Regions from separate parts of the Streptococcus sp. 1453 genome, predicted to be linked through region 2. Evidence: predicted binding sites of a transcription regulator. Region 2 holds the regulator's gene; each other region holds the start of a gene.
The links. Region 2 encodes CtsR, which represses protease genes until heat stress. Its sites were predicted from a motif close to TTGGTCAAAAAAGGTCAAANA; they were not measured.
Positions count from the first base shown of each region.

Region 1 (5,774 bases), on a different contig from region 2:
TGGTATATCCTAGTGCTAACAGGGCATAAACACTACCTAGAATCAAACCATTTACTAGTTGTTGGAGCATAAGATTCACTCTTTCTATTTATAATTTCGAGGGTTTTCCCTCAATTTTTGATAGGTTCTTATACTCAATAAAAATCAAAGAGCAAACTAGGAAATTAGCCACAGGCTGTACTTGAGTACGGCAAGGCGACGTTGACGCAGTTTGAATTTGATTTTCGAAGAGTATTAAACATCGAAACAGGGAGTGAGTCAAAGGCTCATTCCCTATTTCAACATTTTTCGATTATGGTTTTACAACTTCTGCTGCTTCAACCTTACCATTGTTCATGGTCATCATGTAAGCAGTTTTGACTGTGTTGTGGTCTGCATCAAAGCTTGTTTGACCAGTTACACCTTCAAAATCTTTTGTTTTAGCAAGGTTATCCTTGATTTCACCAGAATTTTTAGCACCTTTTGCTGCATTTGCTACAAGGTGAACTGAGTCATAAGCCAAGGCTGCAAATGTTGAAGGCTCTTCATTGTACTTAGCACGGTAAGCATCAAGGAAGGCTTTTGCTTTAGCTGAAACTTCTACAGTAGTTGAGAAGCCTGAGATAAAGTAGATGTTTGATGCTTTTTCAGCAGTTGCTTGTTGTACAAACTCTTCACCGTTGAATCCATCACCACCAACGATTGGTTTGTCAATTCCCATACCACGCGCTTGGTTTACAATTTTACCAGCTTCAGTGTAGTAACCAGGGACGATGATAGCATCAAAATCTTTCCCTTTCATTTTTGTAAGGGCTGCTTGGAAGTCTGTGTCACCTGCTACGAAAGTTTCATCTGCAACGATCTCACCCTTGTAAGCTTCACGGAAGGCTTTGGCAATACCTTTAGCATAGTCACTGGCATTGTCAGTGTAAAGAACAACTTTCTTAGCATTTAATTTTTCAGAAACATAGTTTGAGATAATTTTTCCTTGGAAGCTATCTTGGAAAGTTCCGATAAAGAGGTAATCTTGACCTTTAGTCAATCCATCTTGAGTCGCACTTGGTGAGATCAATGGAACACCTGCTTTTGTAGCGTTCGCTACCGCAGCTGCAGTTGCACCAGATGTCGCAGGTCCTACGATTGCTGATACTTTAGATTGAGTTACAAGGTTAGTTGTTACTGAAGCAGCCTCTGCTGTTTCAGACTTGTTATCTTTATCGACTACTTCGATTTGTTTTCCATCGATACCACCTGCTGCATTGATTTCATCAACAGCCAATTGGGCACCTTTTTGTTCAGATGTTCCGTAGGCTGCTACGGCACCAGTTTCCTCGAAGTTAAATCCGATTTTGATTGTCTTTTCCTCTACTGAGTTACCAGCAGTGTTGACTGCTCCAGACTTCACTTCTCCACAGGCTGCAAGAAGTGCTACACTTGCAAGCGCCACAAACGATAGGGCAAATTTTTTCTTCATCTTTTTTTGTCTCCTTATTTCTTAAATAGTCTGTTAAGAATATACCGAATTATCAGAAAATTGTCAACACTTTTCTTTAATTTTTTATCTGATAACGTTTTCTTCTCGGTAAAGATTGCCCACAAAGGGTGTTTCCAGCTCTTGGATATGACAAACTCTGACTTTTTTTATAAATTTTTCCTTACTCAAGCGCCCGACCAATTGCTCCACTTCTTGAGTTGGAACATAGAGTTGTAAGTAACGATGTTTCTTGGAATGATAGGTAATATCTCCATAATCCTGCAGTTTTTTGGCATCACGATTATAGTAAAGATAGATAATCAAGCCAGATCGATTGACTTTTTCAAACATGATAAATCCTCTTTCTAAGAAATCTCTCCCTATTATACCAAAAAAAGCAAACCCAGTCGAGTTTGCCTTCTTTCATCATTAGTTCAATGAATTGTTGGCCATGATTTCATCAATAAAGCCATATTCGAGTGTTTCTTGGGCACTCATCCAGTTATCGCGTTCTGCATCTGCATGGACTTTTTCGATTGACTGACCTGAATTTTCAGCCAAGATTTTTTCCAAGGTGTTACGAGTTTTAAGCAAGTGTTCTGCAGCGATCGCCATATCAGTTTGTTGGGTACCACCACCTGTACCACCCATTGGTTGGTGAATCATGTATTCAGCATTTGGAAGCATGAAACGTTTGCCTTTTGCTCCACTTGATGCGATGACTGTTCCCATAGATGCAGCCATTCCCATAACGATAGTTTGGACATCTGACTTGATAAAGTTCATGGTATCAACGATTGCCAAACCAGCTGAAACGGAACCACCAGGTGTATTGACATAAAGGTAAATATCTTTTGTACTATCTTGGGCGTCCAAGAAAAGCAATTGGGCAATAACAGAGTTAGCCATATTGTCTTCAACTGGACCTGTTAGCATAATGATGCGGTCTTTGAGAAGACGTGAGTAAATATCGTAAGAACGTTCTCCACGACTTGTTTGTTCAATAACTACAGGAATCATTTATTTCTCCTTTTGAGTTTTATTTTTGTTGGTCAAATGACTAAAGATAAGACTATTATAATATCTTGGTCAAAAAAGGTCAAATTTTTGCTCTGTTTTCATTAGACAGAAACAAAAATTCAACCTCCTTTCGTGACTGGAAATCCTTTTCCAAGTCATTCTTCTTTTAATTTTATTTCGTACCGAACAAGCGGTCTCCAGCATCTCCAAGACCTGGAACGATATAACCGTGTTCGTTCAAGCGTTCATCCAAGGCTGCTGTAAAGATTTCTACATCTGGATGAGCTTCTTGAAGGGCTTTTACACCTTCTGGAGCAGATACAAGGCAGACAAATTTGATATTTGATGCGCCACGTTTTTTAAGCGAGTCAACAGCCAAGATTGCTGAACCACCTGTTGCCAACATTGGGTCTACTACAAAAATTTGACGTTGGTTAATGTCCTCAGGCAATTTCACCAAGTATTCAACTGGTTGAAGCGTTTCTTCATCACGGTACATACCGATATGACCAACTTTGGCAGCTGGAACCAAGCTCAAGAGACCATCAACCATCCCGATACCTGCACGCAAGATTGGAACGATGGCCAATTTCTTACCAGCCAATTGTTTTTGAACTGTTTTTGTGATTGGTGTTTCGATTTCCACATCTTCTAGTGGAAGATCACGAAGTACTTCATACCCCATCAACATTGCAATCTCATCTACTAGCTCACGAAAAGCTTTTGTAGAAGTATCTGTACGACGCAAGATTGACAATTTGTGTTGAATCAGTGGGTGATTAATAACTTCAATTTTTCCCATTTTTGGAGTTCCTTCTTTCAATTTATTCTTCTTATTATACCAAAAAACGGTTTAAAAATCTTTCTAAACCATTTATTTTTGATAATTTTTACATTAAATCTGCCTCTTTAAGAGCTGCTTGTACTGTCTCAAGTGGTAGATGGGTCAATTCTGTCCCTTTTTCTTGATAAAGGTATTGGGCATAGTCATCCATTCGGTACTGGTTGATATAAACTACGCGCTTGCAACCGACCTGCAACAATTGTTTCGTGCAATTCAGACAAGGAAAGTGTGTCACATAGGCTGTAAAGCCTTTAGGAACACCACGCTCAGCACCTTGGAGAATTGCATTAACTTCAGCGTGAAGGGTGCGAACACAGTGGCCTTCAATGACCAGACATTCGTGGTCAATACAATGCTCAGTCCCTGACACCGAACCATTGTAACCAGTGGAAATTACCTTATTATCCTTTACCAGAATCGCACCCACTTTGGCACGTTTACAAGTGGAACGATTGGCAATTAGTAGGGCTTGGGCTGCAAAATACTCATCCCAGGCTAGTCTTTTTTCAGTCATCTCTTTTCTCCTTTTTCTCTATTTTTTAAAAAATGGTAACCGTAAATCTGCAATCTTTTCAGCTGGTACCTTCATGCCATCCTTGATCCATTTTAGGAGGACAGAGACGATGGCTGAACTCCAAAAGGAATGAAGATAAGAGCTGACACCTTTTGATTTTCCATGGTATTTTTCTAGAAATTCCTGCATGGCTTGGACAAAGATTTTTTCCAGATGGTAATCCAAGGCCAGTTGAATTACTCTGGCTTCCTTTCTTGCTTCTCGGAAAAGGTGAACCCAGACCAGATAAAGGTCTGTCTTTAAATCATAATGGTGCAACTGTTCCATGATGTTGTGGACACTCCGTTTAAAGACACTCTCTAAAATTTCCTCTTTGGAATCATAATTACGGTAAAAGGCCGCACGCGAAACGCCTGCACGTTTGACCAATTCAGAAATACTAATCTTGGTCAAGTCCTTTTTTTCCAAGAGTTGTAAGAGGGCTGTTTCAATGGCTTCTCTAGTTAATAAATTGGATTCTTGGTTTGATTTTCTGAGATTTTCAAGAGACTTTTCAGAGATTCTACGTTCAGACATAACATTTTCTTTCTACTTGTCACAACAGACGGATGAGGCTTTTGTTTCAAGGGCTTTCATGATATAATTGTAAAAAAAGACAGAACCTTTGTCAATGTATAACTGACAAAGATGGAGAATTTCTATGACTTGGAAGATTATTGCTGACTCTGGTTGTGATTATCGTCAGCTGCCAACACCAGCTATTGACACGACCTTTGTAAGTGTTCCTTTAACCATTCAAGTAGCTGATCAGGTCTTTGTTGATGATGCCAGTCTTGATATTGACCAAATGATGGAAACCATGTATGCAACCGCAGAAGCTTCAAAATCGGCTTGTCCAAGTCCAGATGATTATTTGCGAGCATTTGAAGGTGCCAAAAACATTTTCCTAGTAACCATCACAGGTACTCTTTCTGGCAGTCACAATAGTGCTCAACTGGCCAAGAATATTTATCTGGAAGAACATCCTGATACTAAAATTCATGTAATTGATAGTTTGTCTGCTGGTGGGGAAGTTGACTTGCTCGTAGAAAAATTGAATGACTTGATTGACCAGGGCTTATCTTTTGAAGAAGTGGTTGAAACTATCACTGCCTATCAAGAAAAAACCAAGTTACTTTTTGTCCTAGCCAAAGTCGATAACTTGGTGAAGAACGGCCGTTTGAGCAAGCTTATCGGTACGGTCGTTGGCCTTCTCAATATCCGTATGGTTGGAGAAGCTAGTGAAACTGGAACCCTTGAATTGCTACAAAAAGCACGAGGGCCAAAGAAAGCGATTCAAGCAGCATATGAAGAGTTAGTGAAAGCAGGATATACTGGTGGCCGTATCGTCATGGCCCAACGTAATAACGAGAAATGTTGTCAACAGCTCTCAGAGCGAATTCGCGAAACCTTCCCACAGGCGGATATTAAAATTCTCCCGACATCTGGTCTCTGCAGTTTCTATGCAGAAGATGGCGGTTTGTTGATGGGATATGAAATCAACTAAGATCATTAGCAACAAGAGATGTCGAGCATCTCTTGTTTTTTTGTGGTACAATAGAGCTATGAAACATTTTGATACTATCGTCATCGGTGGAGGACCTGCTGGAATGATGGCTACAATTTCCAGTAGCTTTTATGGACAGAAAACCCTCCTCATCGAAAAAAATCGGAAACTTGGAAAAAAATTAGCTGGGACTGGTGGGGGACGTTGCAATGTAACCAACAATGGTAGCTTGGACGACCTGCTAGCTGGCATCCCTGGAAATGGGCGCTTTCTCTACAGTGTCTTCTCCCAATTTGATAATCATGATATCATTAACTTTTTTACTGAAAATGGTGTTAAACTTAAGATCGAAGACCACGGACGCGTCTTTCCTACTAGCGACAAATCGCGAACCATT
Region 1 is NZ_VMLZ01000002.1:127,561-133,334, reverse strand. Features, by position in the region: gene HW098_RS01520 (branched-chain amino acid ABC transporter permease) at 1-70, opposite strand, end outside; gene HW098_RS01515 (ABC transporter substrate-binding protein) at 293-1,453, opposite strand; gene HW098_RS01510 (YlbG family protein) at 1,538-1,804, opposite strand; gene clpP (ATP-dependent Clp protease proteolytic subunit ClpP) at 1,883-2,473, opposite strand; gene upp (uracil phosphoribosyltransferase) at 2,646-3,275, opposite strand; gene HW098_RS01495 (cytidine/deoxycytidylate deaminase family protein) at 3,364-3,831, opposite strand; gene HW098_RS01490 (TetR/AcrR family transcriptional regulator) at 3,850-4,407, opposite strand; gene HW098_RS01485 (DegV family protein) at 4,532-5,377, shown strand; gene HW098_RS01480 (NAD(P)/FAD-dependent oxidoreductase) at 5,436-5,774, shown strand, end outside.
Region 1: clpP (ATP-dependent Clp protease proteolytic subunit ClpP) is a predicted target of CtsR. The motif match lies at 2,539-2,559, and genes of this name have one in related genera.

Region 2 (5,774 bases):
CTTGCATCTTACTAGTCACTTCTGAAATGTAAAAAAGAGGATTGAGCAAGCGTTTCGTATAAAAATAAGAAAAAACAAAGGAAAAAGCAATTGTAACCAAAAATGTATAGGGGAGATACAAAAGCAAAATATTCTTTGCTTCTTTGTAGATATCCACTCCCTGCACAAACTGCACCGTTACCTGTTTACCATCTGCTGTACTAACAGGCATATCTAACATCACGATATAATTTGATAGCTCTCCATCTTTAATATCTAAGTCATGCACAAGAGGGAGCCGCTTATCTAAGATATCTCTTTTAAGGTGAGCAGATATAGTCAAGGACTTTGAATAAGACTGGAGTAAGCTTGGAATTTCATCAGCTGTCTTAGTCTTTAAATACTCCGTAAACACTCTTGCACTCTCATTAAACTTTTCCCCCTCCAATTGAATATAATAAAAAGGAAAGGTCAAATAAATAGCTATATGAATAACTAGACCAATACCACCTAGAATTGCAAAACTTCTTAAAAAAGACTTGGTTAATAATTTAGGATTTTTTATCATAAGCTAATCTTATACCCAACATTTTTCACAGTCACAATGCAATCTAAAGCTAATTTTTTGCGAAGAGTACGAATATAGACATCAACAACCCTATCACAAGGTAAATCAGCTACATCTTTTGAAATTTCTTCCAATATCTGCTCCCTACTTAAAACTTGATTTTTATGCTGAACCAAACACTTTAGTACCAGTAATTCCTTTGGTTTGAGATCAATTTCTTCATTTTTATAATGTGCTTTGTAAGAGGTAAAATCCACTGTCACATCCTGATATTGCCAAAGATCCTCTATGACGTAGTAACGTCTGATAAGCGCTTTAATACGCTTAGCAAGCAGTACCAAGGAAAAAGGCTTTGTCACATGATCATCAGCATAGAGATCAAATACCTGTGACTGAGTAGTTTCATCTCCCAGAGCACTCAAGACGATGACAGGAATATCATGCTCTTGATTGATTTCTTTTAACACTTCAAAACCACTCTTCCTAGGCATCATTAAATCCAGTACCATGAGATGGATGGGGAGATCTTGAAATTTTTCCAAGGCCTCTTGTCCATCCTTAGCCATAATGACATGATAACCCTCTTCTGTCAGAAATGCTGCAATTCCTTCTCTAATCATTTCCTCGTCATCTGCAACTAAAATGTTCATCTTTCTCCCTTTCTACTACCGGAACTTCACACATCTATTTCCTGTATGTTATTTGAAAATTTCCTACCAACCTATCATATATGCTAATGGAATGGATTTCATTTATCCGCTACTTGTTGTCAACAACAACGTCAATACAAGAAAATCATTCATCTTGCAACTTAGTTTGATTTTTCAAATACCAGCTAGAACGGGCTTGACAGGCAAAAAAGAAACAGGTCTCTTTTGAAAGGATAAAAATTTCAGATAAGACTGCTCTTTTTCTACTACACACGCTCTAAGACAAATACGATGGAGGGTAATAAACATATGAATTTTAGGTTGAATAGTGAAAACCACGGATCCTTTAGAAGCTATAGGTTTTAGTTTCATACTCTTCGAAAATCTCTTCAAACCACGTCATCTCTATCTGCAACCTCAAAACAGTGTTTTGAGCAACCTGCGGCTAGCTTCCTAGTTTGCTCTTTGATTTTCATTGAGTTTCACTCCACTGTGACTTATGGTCAGATGCTGATACTTTTATTCTTTTATGCAATATCAAATTTTAACTGGCCTGCTTTAACACCAATCTTAAGTGTGCTGCCTACCACTAATTCTCCCTTGAGAAGAAGTTCTGCCAACTTGTCTTCCACTTCTGTTTGCAGGGTTCTGCGAAGTGGACGAGCTCCCATCTCTGGGTCATATCCTTGATTTGCTAACAATTTCAGAGCTGAAGCTTGTAATTTCAAGTCAATGCCTTTTTCAGCCAAACTTGCCACTAAAGGCTTGACCATAATCTTCACCACTTCCTGCATATGGTCACTAGATAGGCTATGGAAGACCACCTTTTCATCAATACGGTTGATAAACTCAGGTCTATAAGCCTTTTTCAGCTCTTCAAACATGCGTTTTTCCATATTTTCCTGGTCAAAACGAATATCCTTAGCCCCAAATCCGACAGTCTTGTCATCCCGAAGGGCTGTCGCACCAAGGTTTGACGTCATGATGATAATGGTATTTGAAAAGTCAACCTTGCGTCCCTTACTATCAGTCAAGACACCGTCGTCCAATACCTGCAAGAGAACATTAAAGATGTCTGGGTGAGCCTTCTCTACCTCGTCAAAGAGGAGAACGGAATAGGGTTTATTGCGAACTTTCTCCGTCAACTCCCCACCTTCTTCATACCCCACATAGCCTGGAGGAGCTCCGTTGAGACGACTGGCTGCGAATTTCTCCATATACTCACTCATATCAAAGCGGATAAGAGCTGATTCGTCGTCAAAAAGAACTTCTGCCAGAGCCTTGGCCAATTCGGTCTTACCGACACCTGTAGGCCCTAAGAACATAAAGGAACCAATCGGACGCTTGTGACTGCGAATCCCTGACTGGTTGCGGCGAATCGCACGGCTAATACTTGAAACAGCTTGATCTTGCCCGATGACACGTTTGTGCAGTTCCGCTTCCAAGTTTAAGTATTTCTTAGCATCAGTCTGGGTCAGTTTTTGAACTGGGATGCCTGACAAGCGACTCAAGGTGGTCAAAATATCAGACTCTGTCACCAAGTCTTTATAGACAGGCACTTCCTCTTCTTTTGCGATTAGCTGAGCTGCCTGTTTCCACTTGCCATCCATCAAGGCCTTGTCAGCTGGATTCAAACCTGAATCGTCTGCTTTTACATGCTTAGCCTTATTTTGCACTGTTGCTGCTGCCTCATCCAAGAGATCGATAGCAGAGTCTGGCAAATGGCGACTGGTCAAGTATCGATGAGCCATCTTGACGGCTGTTTCAACCGCCTCATCTGTGATTTGCACCCGGTGATGTTTTTCATAAGTCGCCTTCAAGCCTTGCAAAATGGTCATGCTGTCTACAACACTTGGCTCTTCAATCTTTACTTTAGCGAAACGACGAGAAAGGGCAGCATCTTTTTCGATATGTTTTTGATATTCTTCTTGAGTGGTGGCACCAACCGTTCTCAAAGTTCCACGCGCCAAGGCTGGCTTCAAGATATTGGCCGCATCCAGAGTCGAATCAATCCCGCTCCCAGAACCCATGATGGTATGAAGTTCATCGATAAAGAGGATGACTTGGCCATCTTCTTCAATATCCTTAATGATATTGTTCATGCGTTCTTCAAAGTCACCACGGAAGCGTGTCCCTGCAACGACATTCATCAAATCAAGCTCTAACACGCGCATCTTAGCCATTTCCGCAGGTACATCACCACTAGCAATACGCTGGGCAAGACCAAGCGCCAGAGCTGTTTTCCCGACACCAGCATCCCCAACCAAGACAGGATTGTTCTTGGTCTTACGGCTCAAGATTTGAATCATACGTGAGATTTCCTTATCCCGACCTATGACTGGCTCCAACTTGCCAGAACGCGCTTGCTCTGTCAAATCATGCGTATAATCCTCGAGACCACCACTCGGAGTCTGTGGCATGCCCATCATATTAGCCATAGAATTTTGCTTATCAGCTACTGTACGATGGCGTTGGCGTAAAGCCTTGAGGTCTTCACGAGTCCAACCTGCACGTTCTTCTAGATTTCGACGTAGGGCAGCAATCTTAACCTGATCTTTCTTGTCTTCATAAGAAAAACCAGCCCTCTCCAAGATACGAGTCGCCAAGGCATTACCATCATGCAAAATCGCATAGAGAACATGCTCTGTCCCTAACACCTTAGCATGGACCACTGACGCTACATACTCTGCTTCATCAAAAAGAACCTGCAAACGATGGGAGAACGGCAATTCCGTAAAGGTTTCATCCTGGCTATAGTCCGTTTCAGTCAGTTCCAAGGCCACCTCTTCTAAACGGTCCATCTCATATGGATAATCATTTAAAGTCGCCCCTGCCACACTATAACTGTGATTGGACATGGCAATCAACAAGTGCCAAGACTCTAGATAACGAGCTCCAAAATGGCCAGCCACCATGTAGGCACTTTCGATACATTCATTCAATGCTTTTGAATAGTTCATCTTACTTCCCTTTTCTATCTACCTCTTGTATGACCTGTCGTAGCATATTAGCTCGAACAACTGGAGCCTCTTCTCCTAGAACGCGATCCAAAGCTACTGCCAACAGCAAATTCATCTCCTGCTTGATCATCAATTCCTGCTCAACCAAAAGCTGTAGAATATCTTCATAAATTTCTTGACTGACCCGCTCACCAATTGAGTAAAGTAGCTCCCTGAGCATTTCATGATGACTAGAAAACTCAATCCGTCCTATACGGATGTAGCCTCCGCCACCACGCTTACTTTCAACCAAGTAGCCTCTACTTTCCGTAAAGCGTGTCTTGATCACGTAGTTAATCTGACTAGGAACAACCTGAAAAGTATCTGCCAACTGACTCCGTTGCAACTCCACAATACCAGATTGATCTAAAATCGCCTTGATGTAGGCCTCAATATGATCCGATGTATTTTTAAATCTCATTACAAACCCACCTCTCTCTTTAAACCTTGACTATCTTTGACTATTATACCGAAATTTTCTCATTTTTAAAAGAAAAAGGGCGCTAGTAAAGGATAATCTTCACCAACTCCCTATTTTTCTACTTATTCTAAGCCTAATTCTGCTAAGATTTGACGTTTGTAGGTAATCTTTTGGACTTCCTTGTCCTCATCTTCAGACCAATCTAGATCAATTTCTGAAACAATCTGCCCAGGGCGATTTTTCAAGATATAGATGCGGTCGCTGAGATTAAGGGCCTCCTCTATACTATGAGTAATAATCAATGTTGTCAGCTGCAACTGTTTGTGAATCTCAAGGTACCAAGCGTGGAGTTCCATCTTGGTCATCTCATCCAAGGCGCTAAAGGCCTCATCTAAGAGAAAGAGCTTGTGCCCGAAAAGGTAAGTTCGAAGCAAGGCCACACGCTGACGCATCCCTCCGCTAAGTTCATGGGGATACTTGTCTCGTACAGCTGTCAACTGGAAGGTCGCAAGAATTTCATCTGCGCGAGCAATAGCTTCTGCCTTATCCACCTTTTGAATCAAGAGGGGCAAAATGATATTACCAAGCACCGTCTTGTGTTCCAAGAGCAGATCCTTTTGCAACATATAACTCACGCGCCCCTTGGGATTTTCTTCACCATCAAGGACAATCCTCCCTGACTGAACTTCTAAAATCCCAGCGATTAGATTAAAGAGGGTGGTCTTACCAACACCACTTGGGCCTAGGATAGAAACCACTTCACCTGAAATCACTTTCAGATTGATATCCTCTAAAATCCTCTCCTGACCATAGGCATAACTGACGTGTTCTAGTCTTATTTCTGTCATTATTTCACAAATTCGTTGGTGAAGCCTTTGTCTGTCAAGTCTTCTTTAAGGATACCATTTTCTTTATCCCATTTGTAGAAGGCGTTCCAGCGAGCTGCATCAAATTGACCCCATTTTTCCTTGTCGCTTGCGTATTCTTTTGACAAGTATTTTTGAGATTCGATGACAAAGTCACGTTTTTCCTTGAGTTCAGGTGCATTCTTAATGAGGATATCCGCAGCTTCTTCTGGATGTTCCATAGCATATTGGTAGCCTTTTTTGATAGCTTGGATGACTTTACGAGCTTCTTCTTTGTTGTCTTTTAAATAG
Region 2 is NZ_VMLZ01000004.1:68,653-74,426, reverse strand. Features, by position in the region: gene HW098_RS03410 (HAMP domain-containing sensor histidine kinase) at 1-547, opposite strand, end outside; gene rr06 (two-component system response regulator RR06) at 544-1,197, opposite strand; gene HW098_RS03400 (ATP-dependent Clp protease ATP-binding subunit) at 1,725-4,157, opposite strand; gene HW098_RS03395 (CtsR family transcriptional regulator) at 4,159-4,617, opposite strand; gene HW098_RS03390 (ABC transporter ATP-binding protein) at 4,740-5,465, opposite strand; gene HW098_RS03385 (ABC transporter substrate-binding protein) at 5,465-5,774, opposite strand, start outside.

Region 3 (5,774 bases), on a different contig from region 2:
AAGAAAAAGCTCTGGTTGAGCTTTTCACTAATCTTGTCTTGAAATTTTAAAATAGATTATAAAACCTTACTCAAGAAGTCCTTAGTCCGTTGTTCTTGGGTTTGTTCAAAAATCTGTTCAGGTGTTCCGTCTTCAACAACCACACCATCTGCCATAAAGATGACACGGTCTGCCACCTCGCGAGCAAATCCCATCTCATGTGTTACGATAACCATAGTCATCCCTGACTTGGCAAGGTCTTGCATAACAGCCAATACCTCACCTACCATTTCAGGATCCAAGGCTGAAGTCGGCTCGTCAAAGAGCAAAACATCAGGTTCCATAGCCAACCCACGCGCGATGGCAATCCGTTGTTGCTGGCCACCTGACAAACTCTGTGGATAAGCGTCTGCCTTATCTGGTAAACCAACTTTTTCCAAAAGCTCTTGGGCTCTCTTCTCAGCAACTGCCTTGCTCTCACCTTTGGTCTTGATAGGTGACAAGGTGATATTTTCCATCACAGTCATATTAGGAAAGAGATTGAATTGTTGGAAAACCATCCCCATCTTCTCACGCATGGCAAACAGGTCATTCTTCCTGTCCGTAATATCGACTCCCTCAAAGATAACCTTCCCATTTGTTGCCTCTTCCAACAAATTCATAGAGCGAAGCAAGGTAGATTTCCCGCTCCCTGAAGGACCGATGATAACGACAACTTCTCCTCTTTTAATCTCGAGGTTGATGCCCTTCAATACTTCATTCTTTCCAAATGATTTATGTAAATTTTCAATTTTTATCAAGGTTTCTGTCATTATTTCTTATCTCCTTGTCCCATACGTTTTTCAAAAGCTTTCAAGGCTACGGTCAAAATAGAGGTCATAATCAAGTAATAAAAGGCTGCAAATAAAAGTGGTGTTAAAGGTAGATAGGTTGTTGTAGAAACTGTTGTAGCTCCGTTCCACAACTCCATGACACCGATAGCTGATAAGAGGGAACTATCCTTGATAATAGTGATAAATTCGTTCCCCAATGCTGGCAAAATATTTTTGATAGCTTGTGGCAAAATCACATAGCGCATCGCATTTTTAGGACGAATCCCTAGCGAATAAGCCGCCTCTAGCTGACCTTTTGGAACTGCATTGATTCCGGCACGGACAGTCTCAGAAACATAAGCACCACTGTTCATAGAAATAATCAAAATCCCTGGAATCAGACGAGACAAATCAACACCCAAAATCCCAACCTGAATAGTCGGGGCATTGATATGCATAAGAGCAAAGGCAATCATAATCTGAACCATCATAGGTGTCCCACGGAAAATCCAAACGTACAAGTTGGCCAGCCAAACAAGCGGTTTAAACTTTGAACGTTGCCCAAAAGCCAAGACAACACCCAAAATAGTTCCCAAAAAGACAACACAGATAGAAATAAGAACCGTCACAACAGCCCCATAGTTAAAATAAGGTAAATACTTAGGTAAAAAAGAAAAATTCATAGTCACACTGCTTTCTAAAATAGAGTACTGTATGATTATAACATGTATTGAATTAAAATTCAAATCTTTTATCCAATTTATTTAAAAATCTTTAAACTAGCAGAATTAGCGAGAAATCTTAGTTTTTTCTAGTCAAGTTGGCCTCCTTTATGGTAAAATAGTAACGATAAGAAATGAAGGAGAATCAAAATGGAATCACATTTGGTTAGAATCATCAACCGCCTTGAAGCAATGGCAAACGATGGCGGAAATTTAAAACGTAATTTTGAACGCGAAGGAGTTGTTGTTGCAGAAGTTGCGTACAGCCACGACGAAGAAAACGGCTCAATCTTTACCCTTCGTGACGTAGAAGCTCGCGAAACGTATACGTTTGATAGCATTGACTTGATTGCAATGGAGATTTACGAACTCCTTTACTAATACAAAACAAGCTGGGATTGTCCCTGCATGTCTAACCAAAATCCTTTTTGTCTCACAAATAGGATTTTTTTATAGTCCAAATTCACAAAGATCTTCATTGTAATAACTTCTCAAAGCTACAATCTTTTTACTTGCTTTACACCCCAATCCTGTTATAATGAAAGTATAGAAATTTGACTATTTTTGACCTTTAAACAGGTCAAGCTAAAGAAATGAGGTAGATGTATGTTTTGTCAAAACTGTAAAATCAACGACTCAACAATTCATCTTTACACCAATCTCAATGGAAAACAAAAACAAATTGACCTCTGTCAAAACTGCTACAAGATTATCAAGACTGATCCTAATAACAGTCTCTTTAAAGGCATGACGGATCTGAACAATCGTGACTTCGATCCCTTTGGTGATTTTTTCAATGACCTAAACAATTTCAGACCTTCTAGCAATACTCCTCCTATTCCCCCAACCCAATCAGGTGGAGGTTACGGTGGAAACGGCGGTTATGGTTCCCAAAATCATGGATCCGCTCAAACTCCACCACCAAGCCAAGAAAAAGGGCTGCTGGAAGAATTTGGTATCAACGTAACTGAGATTGCCCGTCGTGGAGACATTGACCCCGTTATCGGGCGCGACGATGAGATTATCCGTGTCATCGAGATTCTCAATCGTAGAACCAAGAATAATCCTGTTCTTATTGGCGAACCAGGTGTCGGAAAAACTGCTGTTGTCGAAGGCCTAGCTCAGAAAATCGTTGATGGCGATGTTCCACATAAACTCCAAGGTAAACAAGTCATCCGTCTGGATGTGGTTAGCTTAGTTCAAGGAACGGGTATTCGTGGACAATTTGAAGAACGCATGCAAAAACTCATGGAAGAAATTCGCAAACGTGAGGATATTATCCTCTTTATCGATGAAATCCATGAAATTGTTGGTGCAGGTTCTGCGAGTGATGGTAATATGGACGCAGGAAATATCCTCAAGCCAGCCCTTGCTCGTGGAGAACTGCAACTGGTCGGTGCTACTACCCTCAATGAATACCGTATCATTGAAAAGGATGCTGCCTTAGAGCGTCGTATGCAGCCTGTTAAAGTCGATGAACCAACAGTGGACGAAACAATCACTATTCTCAAAGGGATTCAAAAGAAATACGAAGACTACCACCACGTTCAATATACCGATGCTGCAATTGAAGCAGCTGCAACTCTTTCCAATCGCTACATTCAAGATCGCTTCTTACCTGACAAGGCCATTGACCTCCTAGATGAAGCTGGTTCTAAGATGAACTTGACCTTGAATTTTGTCGATCCTAAAGTGATTGATCAACGCTTGATTGAGGCTGAAAATCTCAAGTCTCAAGCTACACGAGAGGAAGATTTTGAGAAAGCGGCTTATTTCCGCGACCAGATTGCCAAGTATAAAGAAATGCAAAAGAAAAAGGTCACAGACCAAGATACTCCTATCATCAGCGAGAAAACTATTGAGCACATTATTGAGCAGAAAACCAATATCCCTGTTGGTGATTTGAAAGAGAAAGAACAATCTCAACTCATCCATCTAGCCGAAGATCTCAAGTCTCATGTTATTGGACAAGATGATGCTGTCGATAAGATTGCCAAGGCTATTCGCCGTAATCGTGTCGGTCTCGGTACACCTAACCGCCCAATCGGAAGCTTCCTCTTCGTCGGACCAACTGGTGTCGGTAAGACAGAACTTTCCAAACAACTAGCTATCGAACTCTTTGGTTCTGCTGACAGTATGATTCGCTTTGATATGAGTGAATACATGGAAAAACATAGTGTGGCTAAGTTGGTCGGCGCTCCTCCAGGTTATGTTGGCTATGATGAGGCTGGACAATTAACTGAAAAAGTTCGCCGCAATCCATATTCTCTTATTCTCTTGGATGAAGTAGAAAAAGCCCATCCAGATGTCATGCACATGTTCCTCCAGGTCTTGGACGATGGTCGTTTGACAGATGGGCAAGGACGTACCGTCAGCTTCAAGGATGCCATTATTATCATGACTTCAAATGCAGGGACAGGTAAGGCTGAAGCCAGCGTTGGTTTTGGGGCTGCTCGCGAAGGACGTACCAACTCTGTTCTCGGTGAACTCGGTAACTTCTTTAGCCCAGAGTTTATGAACCGTTTTGATGGTATTATCGAATTTAAGTCTCTCAGCAAAGATAACCTCCTTCAGATTGTCGAGCTTATGCTAGCAGACGTTAACAAGCGCCTTTCTAGCAACAACATTCATTTGGATGTAACTGACAAGGTCAAGGAAAAATTGGTTGACCTCGGTTATGATCCAAAAATGGGGGCGCGCCCACTTCGTCGTACTATTCAAGACTATATTGAGGACGCAATCACTGACTACTACCTTGAAAATCCAAGCGAAAAAGACCTCAAGGCAGTTATGACCAGCAAGGGTAAGATTCAAATTAAGTCTGCCAAAAAAGCTGAAGTTAAAACTTCTGAAAAAGAAGTATAAATCCTATAGAAAAGGAGTAGAAAATGAAAATTTTCTGCTTCTTTTTACTAAAATAACTGTAATTTCTTGACAGCTTGGCCTTTGTCCATTATGATAATAATAACGATACTAGATAATGAGGAAAATGCAATGGCAAACCCAACTTTCGGAGAAAAAAAAGCGAATACAGACTATGTTTCACGTTACGGTGTATATGCAGTTATTCCTGACGCTGAACAAAAACAAATAGTTTTAGTTCAAGCTCCTAATGGTGCTTGGTTCTTACCAGGTGGCGAAATTGAAGCAGGGGAAAATCATCAGGAAGCCCTAAAACGTGAATTGATTGAAGAACTTGGATTCACTGCTGAAATTGGTACCTATTATGGACAAGCTGACGAATATTTCTACTCTCGTCACCGTGATACCTACTACTACAATCCTGCCTACCTCTATGAAGCGACTTCTTTCAAGGAAGTTCAAAATCCACTAGAAGACTTTAATCATATTGCCTGGTTCCCTATTGACGAGGCTATTGAGAACCTCAAACGTGGTAGCCATAAATGGGCCATCCAATCTTGGAAAAAACAGCATAAGATTGACTAATACTCTTCGAAAATCTCTTCAAACCACGTCAGCGTCGCCTTACCGTAGGTATATGATACTGACTCTGTCAGTTCTATCCACAACCTCAAAACACTGTTTTGAGCAACCTGCGGCTAGCTTCCTAGTTTGCTCTTTGATTTTCATTGAGTATAAATCAAGCGACTTTATTCAAAAAGTGCTATAATAGAATTAGAAAATCGGAGGAAATATTATGAAGCTTATCAATACAACAAACTCACACTCGCAACTTGTAAAAAGCCAGCTAGAAAGTACCGATGCAACCCTTGTTGAGGTTTACTCAGCAGGGAATACAGATGTTATTTTTACCCAAGCTCCGCTTCACTATGAAATCCTCATCTCAAACAAACACCGTGCTATTCGTGAGCCTGAAATCGAAACCATTCAAGAATTTTTCTTGAAACGTAAAATTGATAAGGACTCTATTGATGAAGCCAATATCAAGACACTCTACTCAGAAAAATTAATTGGAATTTCAATCCCAATCAAGTAAGGAAATTGAGTAAAAACTCGACTTGAGCGAAAGTCCAATAAGTCTTTCCATAATAAAACGCATAGTAGCAAGAGTTTCTACACCTGCTATTATGCGTTTTTATCATTTTGAAATCTTTTGCTCACGATACTACTATAGAAAAAGATTTGATTCTGCTCCTCACACAATCAAATCTTTTTTTATTAAAAACGAATCGTTTCACGTGTTTTCTCATATGAGGTAACAAAGCGATTGGTTACACCAGGCTCTGCCACTTCCAATGCTTGAGAAATCTTGTCAAATGAAGCGTGATAATCAAATTCT
Region 3 is NZ_VMLZ01000002.1:189,899-195,672, reverse strand. Features, by position in the region: gene HW098_RS01840 (amino acid ABC transporter ATP-binding protein) at 57-791, opposite strand; gene HW098_RS01835 (amino acid ABC transporter permease) at 791-1,474, opposite strand; gene HW098_RS01830 (DUF1797 family protein) at 1,664-1,894, shown strand; gene HW098_RS01825 (ATP-dependent Clp protease ATP-binding subunit) at 2,120-4,378, shown strand; gene HW098_RS01820 (NUDIX hydrolase) at 4,508-4,960, shown strand; gene HW098_RS01815 (DUF1827 family protein) at 5,172-5,471, shown strand; gene ezrA (septation ring formation regulator EzrA) at 5,654-5,774, opposite strand, start outside.
Region 3: HW098_RS01825 (ATP-dependent Clp protease ATP-binding subunit) is a predicted target of CtsR. The motif match lies at 2,065-2,085, and genes of this name have one in related genera.

Region 4 (5,774 bases), on a different contig from region 2:
GATATGACAAAAGAATTTCATCATGTAACGGTCTTACTCCACGAAACGATTGATATGCTTGATGTGAAACCTGACGGTGTTTACGTTGATGCGACCTTGGGTGGAGCGGGCCATAGCGAATATTTATTAAGTAAATTAAGTGAAAAAGGCCATCTCTATGCCTTTGACCAGGACCAGAATGCCATTGACAACGCGCAAAAACGCTTGGCTCCTTACATTGAAAAGGGAATGGTGACTTTTATCAAGGATAACTTCCGTCATTTACAGGCACGTTTGCGCGAAGCTGGTGTTCAGGAAATTGATGGAATTTGTTATGACTTGGGAGTGTCTAGTCCTCAATTGGACCAGCGTGAGCGTGGTTTTTCTTATAAAAAGGATGCACCACTGGACATGCGGATGAATCAGGATGCTAGTCTGACAGCCTATGAAGTGGTGAATCACTATGACTATCATGACTTGGTTCGTATTTTCTTCAAGTATGGTGAGGATAAATTCTCTAAACAGATTGCGCGTAAGATTGAACAAGCGCGTGAAGTCAAGCCAATCGAGACAACGACTGAGCTGGCAGAAATTACCAAGTCGGCTAAACCTGCCAAGGAGCTCAAGAAGAAGGGCCATCCTGCCAAGCAGATTTTCCAGGCTATTCGAATTGAAGTCAATGATGAACTGGGAGCAGCAGATGAATCTATCCAGCAGGCTATGGAGATGTTGGCTCTAGATGGTAGAATCTCAGTGATTACCTTCCATTCCTTGGAAGACCGCTTGACTAAGCAATTGTTCAAGGAAGCTTCAACAGTTGAAGTTCCCAAAGGTTTGCCTTTCATCCCAGATGATCTCAAGCCCAAGATGGAATTGGTATCCCGTAAGCCAATCTTGCCAAGTGCAGAAGAATTAGAAGCCAATAACCGCTCGCACTCAGCCAAGTTGCGCGTGGCCAGAAAAATTCACAAGTAAGAGGAAAAAATGGTAGATAAGAAAGAAACAACCAGTCAATTCTTGCAGAGTCGTATAAAAAAATTCTCCCGTGTGGAGAAGGCTTTTTATCTTTCCATTGCGTTTACGGCTCTCGTCTTAGCAGTGAGTATTATCTTTATGCAGACACGACTCTTGCAAGTGCAAAGTGATTTGACAAAAATCAATGCACAGATAGAAGAGAAGAAGACAGAGCTCGATGATGCTAAGCAGGAAGTGAATGAATTGATTCGTTCAGAACGCTTGAAAGAAATCGCAAATTCTAAGGACTTAAAATTGAATAACGAGAATATTCGATCAGCGGAGTAAGATATGAAGTGGACAAAAAGAATAACCCGATTTGCGATTAGAAACCGTAAATCTCCAGCAGAAAACCGTAAAATAGTAGGGAAGTACATCAGCTTGTTAGCTGTCGTACTTTTCGCTGTCTTTTTGGTCAATTTTGCTGTTATTATCGGGAGTGGTAGTAAATTTGGAACGGATCTAGTAAAAGAGGCTAAGAAAGTTCACCAAATAACTCGTACAGTCCCTGCCAAACGTGGGACTATTTATGACCGCAATGGAGTCCCGATTGCTGAGGACGCAACCTCCTATAATGTCTATGCTGTTATTGATAAAAAATACAAATCAGCAACGGGTAAAATTCTTTATGTAGAAGATGCCCAGTTTAATAAGGTAGCAGAGGTTTTCCATAAGTATCTGGATATGGACGAGGCTTATGTTAAAGAACAATTGTCTCAACCGAATCTGACTCAAGTTTCTTTTGGTGCCAAAGGAAATGGAATTACCTATGCCAATATGATGGCTATTAAAAAGGATTTGAAAGACGCTAGTGTTGAAGGAATTGACTTCACAACTAGCCCTAATAGAAGCTATCCAAATGGACAATTCGCTTCTAGTTTTATTGGTTTGGCCCAACTCCATGAAAATGAGGATGGTAGCAAGAGTTTGCTGGGAACTTCTGGGATGGAGAGTTCCTTGAACAGTATTCTTGCAGGGAAAGACGGTATTATTACCTATGAAAAAGATCGTCTGGGTAATATTGTCCCTGGAACAGAACAAGTTTCCCAACAAACGGTAGATGGCAAGGATGTTTATACAACATTGTCTAGTCCGCTACAATCTTTCATGGAAACTCAGATGGATGCCTTTCTAGAAAAAGTAAAAGGTAAGTATATGACCGCGACCTTGGTCAGTGCAAAGACCGGTGAAATCCTCGCTACCACCCAACGACCTACCTTTAATGCAGATACTAAAGAAGGAATCACTGAGGACTTTGTTTGGCGTGATATTCTTTATCAAAGTAACTATGAACCAGGATCAGCCATGAAGGTTATGACGTTAGCTTCTTCTATTGATAATAATACCTTCCCAAGTGGAGAATACTTCAATAGCAGTGAATTCAAAATAGCGGATGCGACGACTCGAGATTGGGATGTTAATGAAGGTTTGACTACTGGTGGGATGATGACTTTCTTACAAGGTTTCGCTCACTCCAGTAATGTTGGAATGAGTCTACTTGAACAAAAAATGGGAGATGCTACTTGGTTGGATTATCTAAAACGCTTTAAATTTGGGGTTCCAACTCGCTTTGGCTTGACAGATGAATACGCTGGTCAACTTCCAGCTGATAATATTGTTAGTATTGCTCAAAGCTCATTTGGGCAAGGAATTTCAGTGACACAAACACAAATGCTTCGTGCCTTTACAGCTATTGCTAATGATGGAGTTATGCTGGAGCCAAAATTTATAAGTGCTATTTATGATACTAACAATCAGTCTGTACGTAAGTCACAAAAAGAAATAGTAGGAAATCCTGTTTCCAAAGAGGCAGCAAGCACAACTCGAAATCACATGATCTTAGTTGGGACGGACCCTCTATATGGAACTATGTATAATCACTACACAGGAAAGCCAATTATAACAGTTCCTGGACAAAATGTAGCAGTTAAATCCGGTACGGCTCAAATCGCTGATGAGAAAAATGGAGGATACTTGGTTGGTTCTACCAATTATATTTTCTCAGCTGTGACTATGAATCCTGCTGAAAATCCTGATTTTATCTTGTATGTAACGGTTCAACAGCCTGAGCATTATTCAGGTATCCAGTTGGGAGAATTTGCCACCCCAATCTTGGAGCGGGCTTCAGCTATGAAAGAATCTCTCAATCTTCAATCTCCAGCCAAAAATTTAGATAAAGTTACGACAGAATCTTCTTATGCAATGCCTAGCATCAAGGATATTTCACCTGGTGAGTTGGCGGAAGCCTTACGCCGAAATATTGTGCAACCAATCGTTGTAGGTACTGGAACAAAGATTAAAGAGACTTCTGTAGAAGAAGGGACCAATCTTGCACCAAACCAACAAGTTCTCCTTTTATCGGATAAGGTAGAGGAAATTCCAGACATGTATGGCTGGAAAAAGGAGACTGCTGAGACTTTTGCTAAATGGTTGGATATTGAGCTAGAATTTGAAGGTTCAGGTTCCGTCGTTCAGAAGCAAGATGTTCGGACTAATACAGCTATCAAAAACATTAAAAAAATTAAATTAACTTTAGGAGACTAATATGTTTATTTCTATCAGTGCTGGAATTGTGACATTTTTACTAACTTTAGTAGGAATTCCAGCCTTTATCCAATTTTATAGAAAGGCGCAAATTACAGGCCAGCAGATGCATGAGGATGTCAAACAGCACCAGGCAAAAGCTGGGACTCCTACAATGGGGGGGCTTGTTTTCCTCATTGCTGCAGTTGTGGTGAGTTTCCTCGTCGCTCTTTTTTCAAAACAATTGACCAATAATGTTGGTATGGTTTTGTTTATTTTGGTCTTGTATGGTTTGGTTGGTTTTTTAGATGACTTCCTCAAGGTCTTCCGTAAAATCAATGAGGGGCTGAATCCTAAGCAAAAATTGGCTCTTCAGCTCCTAGGTGGGGTCGTTTTCTACCTTTTCTATGAGCGCGGTGGCGATATGCTTTCAGTCTTTGGTTACCAAGTGCATCTAGGGATTTTCTATATTCTTTTCGCCCTTTTCTGGCTAGTTGGTTTTTCAAACGCAGTCAACTTGACTGACGGCATTGACGGTCTGGCTAGTATTTCAGTCGTGATTAGTTTGTCTGCCTATGGAGTTATTGCCTATGTGCAAGGTCAGATGGATATTCTTCTAGTGATTCTTGCCATGATTGGTGGTTTGCTTGGTTTCTTTGTCTTTAACCATAAGCCTGCTAAGGTCTTTATGGGGGATGTGGGAAGTTTAGCTCTCGGTGGAATGCTGGCAGCGATTTCTATGGCCCTCCACCAAGAATGGACTCTCTTGATTATCGGAATTGTTTATGTTTTTGAAACAACTTCAGTCATGATGCAAGTCAGTTATTTCAAAATGACTGGTGGCAAACGTATTTTCCGCATGACGCCTGTGCATCACCATTTTGAGCTTGGAGGATTGTCTGGTAAAGGAAATCCATGGAGCGAGTGGAAGGTTGACTTCTTCTTTTGGGGAGTGGGACTTCTAGCAAGTCTCTTGACCCTAGCAATTTTGTATTTGATGTAAGAATGGCACCCTGATGTTTCAGGGTGTTTTTGCTTTTTAAAAAATATTGGTCAATTAAAGTCAAATCCCTTGACCTTTTCTGACTAATGTAGTATATTATGAACGTAAGGTAAATGAAAGCCTTACTAGAACGCTTATTTAAAGTAAAAAAGAAAGAGGTGGGGTCTATGTTTAATCTAGAAATCTTCAGAAGTAAAGATAGTCTACTCCTGCTTGAAAAAGAAAAACCAGAAATAGTACGTAGAGTAGCGATTTGGCTAGTCTAAATTTTTTAAAACAAAGGTCAAAGATAGTCAATATCAGTAATCATAACTAAGTAAACAAAATGAGGTAAAGAATATGAACAACAACTTTAATAATTTTAACAACATGGATGATTTGTTTAACCAATTGATGGGTGGTATGCGAGGATACAGTTCTGAAAACCGTCGCTACTTGATTAATGGACGAGAAGTGACACCTGAGGAATTTGCTCACTATCGTGCAACTGGCCAATTGCCAGGAAATGCAGAAGTTGATGGACAAATGCCACAACATACGTCAGGTATGAAACAAGACGGTGTCCTTGCTAAACTAGGTCGAAACTTGACAGCAGAAGCTCGCGAGGGCAAGCTGGATCCTGTTATCGGACGAAACAAGGAAATTCAAGAAACATCTGAAATCCTCTCACGCCGTACTAAGAACAATCCTGTTTTGGTCGGAGATGCAGGCGTTGGTAAGACAGCTGTTGTCGAAGGTCTTGCTCAAGCAATTGTGAACGGTGATGTTCCAGCTGCCATTAAGAATAAGGAAATTATTTCCATTGATATCTCAGGCCTTGAGGCTGGGACTCAATACCGTGGTAGCTTTGAAGAAAACGTTCAAAACTTAGTCAATGAAGTAAAAGAAGCGGGAAATATCATTCTCTTCTTTGATGAAATTCACCAAATCCTCGGTGCTGGATCTACTGGAGGTGACAGTGGTTCTAAGGGGCTTGCGGATATTCTCAAGCCAGCTCTCTCTCGTGGAGAATTGACAGTGATTGGGGCAACGACTCAGGATGAATACCGTAACACCATCTTGAAGAATGCTGCTCTTGCTCGTCGTTTCAACGAAGTCAAGGTCAATGCTCCTTCAGCAGAGGATACTTTTAAAATTCTTCAAGGAATTCGTGACCTCTATCAACAACATCACAATGTCATATTGCCAGACGAAGTTTTGAAAGCAGCGGTGGATTATTCTGTTCAGTATATTCCTCAACGTAGCTTGCCAGATA
Region 4 is NZ_VMLZ01000005.1:213,686-219,459, reverse strand. Features, by position in the region: gene rsmH (16S rRNA (cytosine(1402)-N(4))-methyltransferase RsmH) at 4-954, shown strand; gene ftsL (cell division protein FtsL) at 964-1,281, shown strand; gene pbp2X (penicillin-binding protein PBP2X) at 1,285-3,537, shown strand; gene mraY (phospho-N-acetylmuramoyl-pentapeptide-transferase) at 3,539-4,519, shown strand; gene HW098_RS04515 (ATP-dependent Clp protease ATP-binding subunit) at 4,859-5,774, shown strand, end outside.
Region 4: HW098_RS04515 (ATP-dependent Clp protease ATP-binding subunit) is a predicted target of CtsR. The motif match lies at 4,566-4,586, and genes of this name have one in related genera.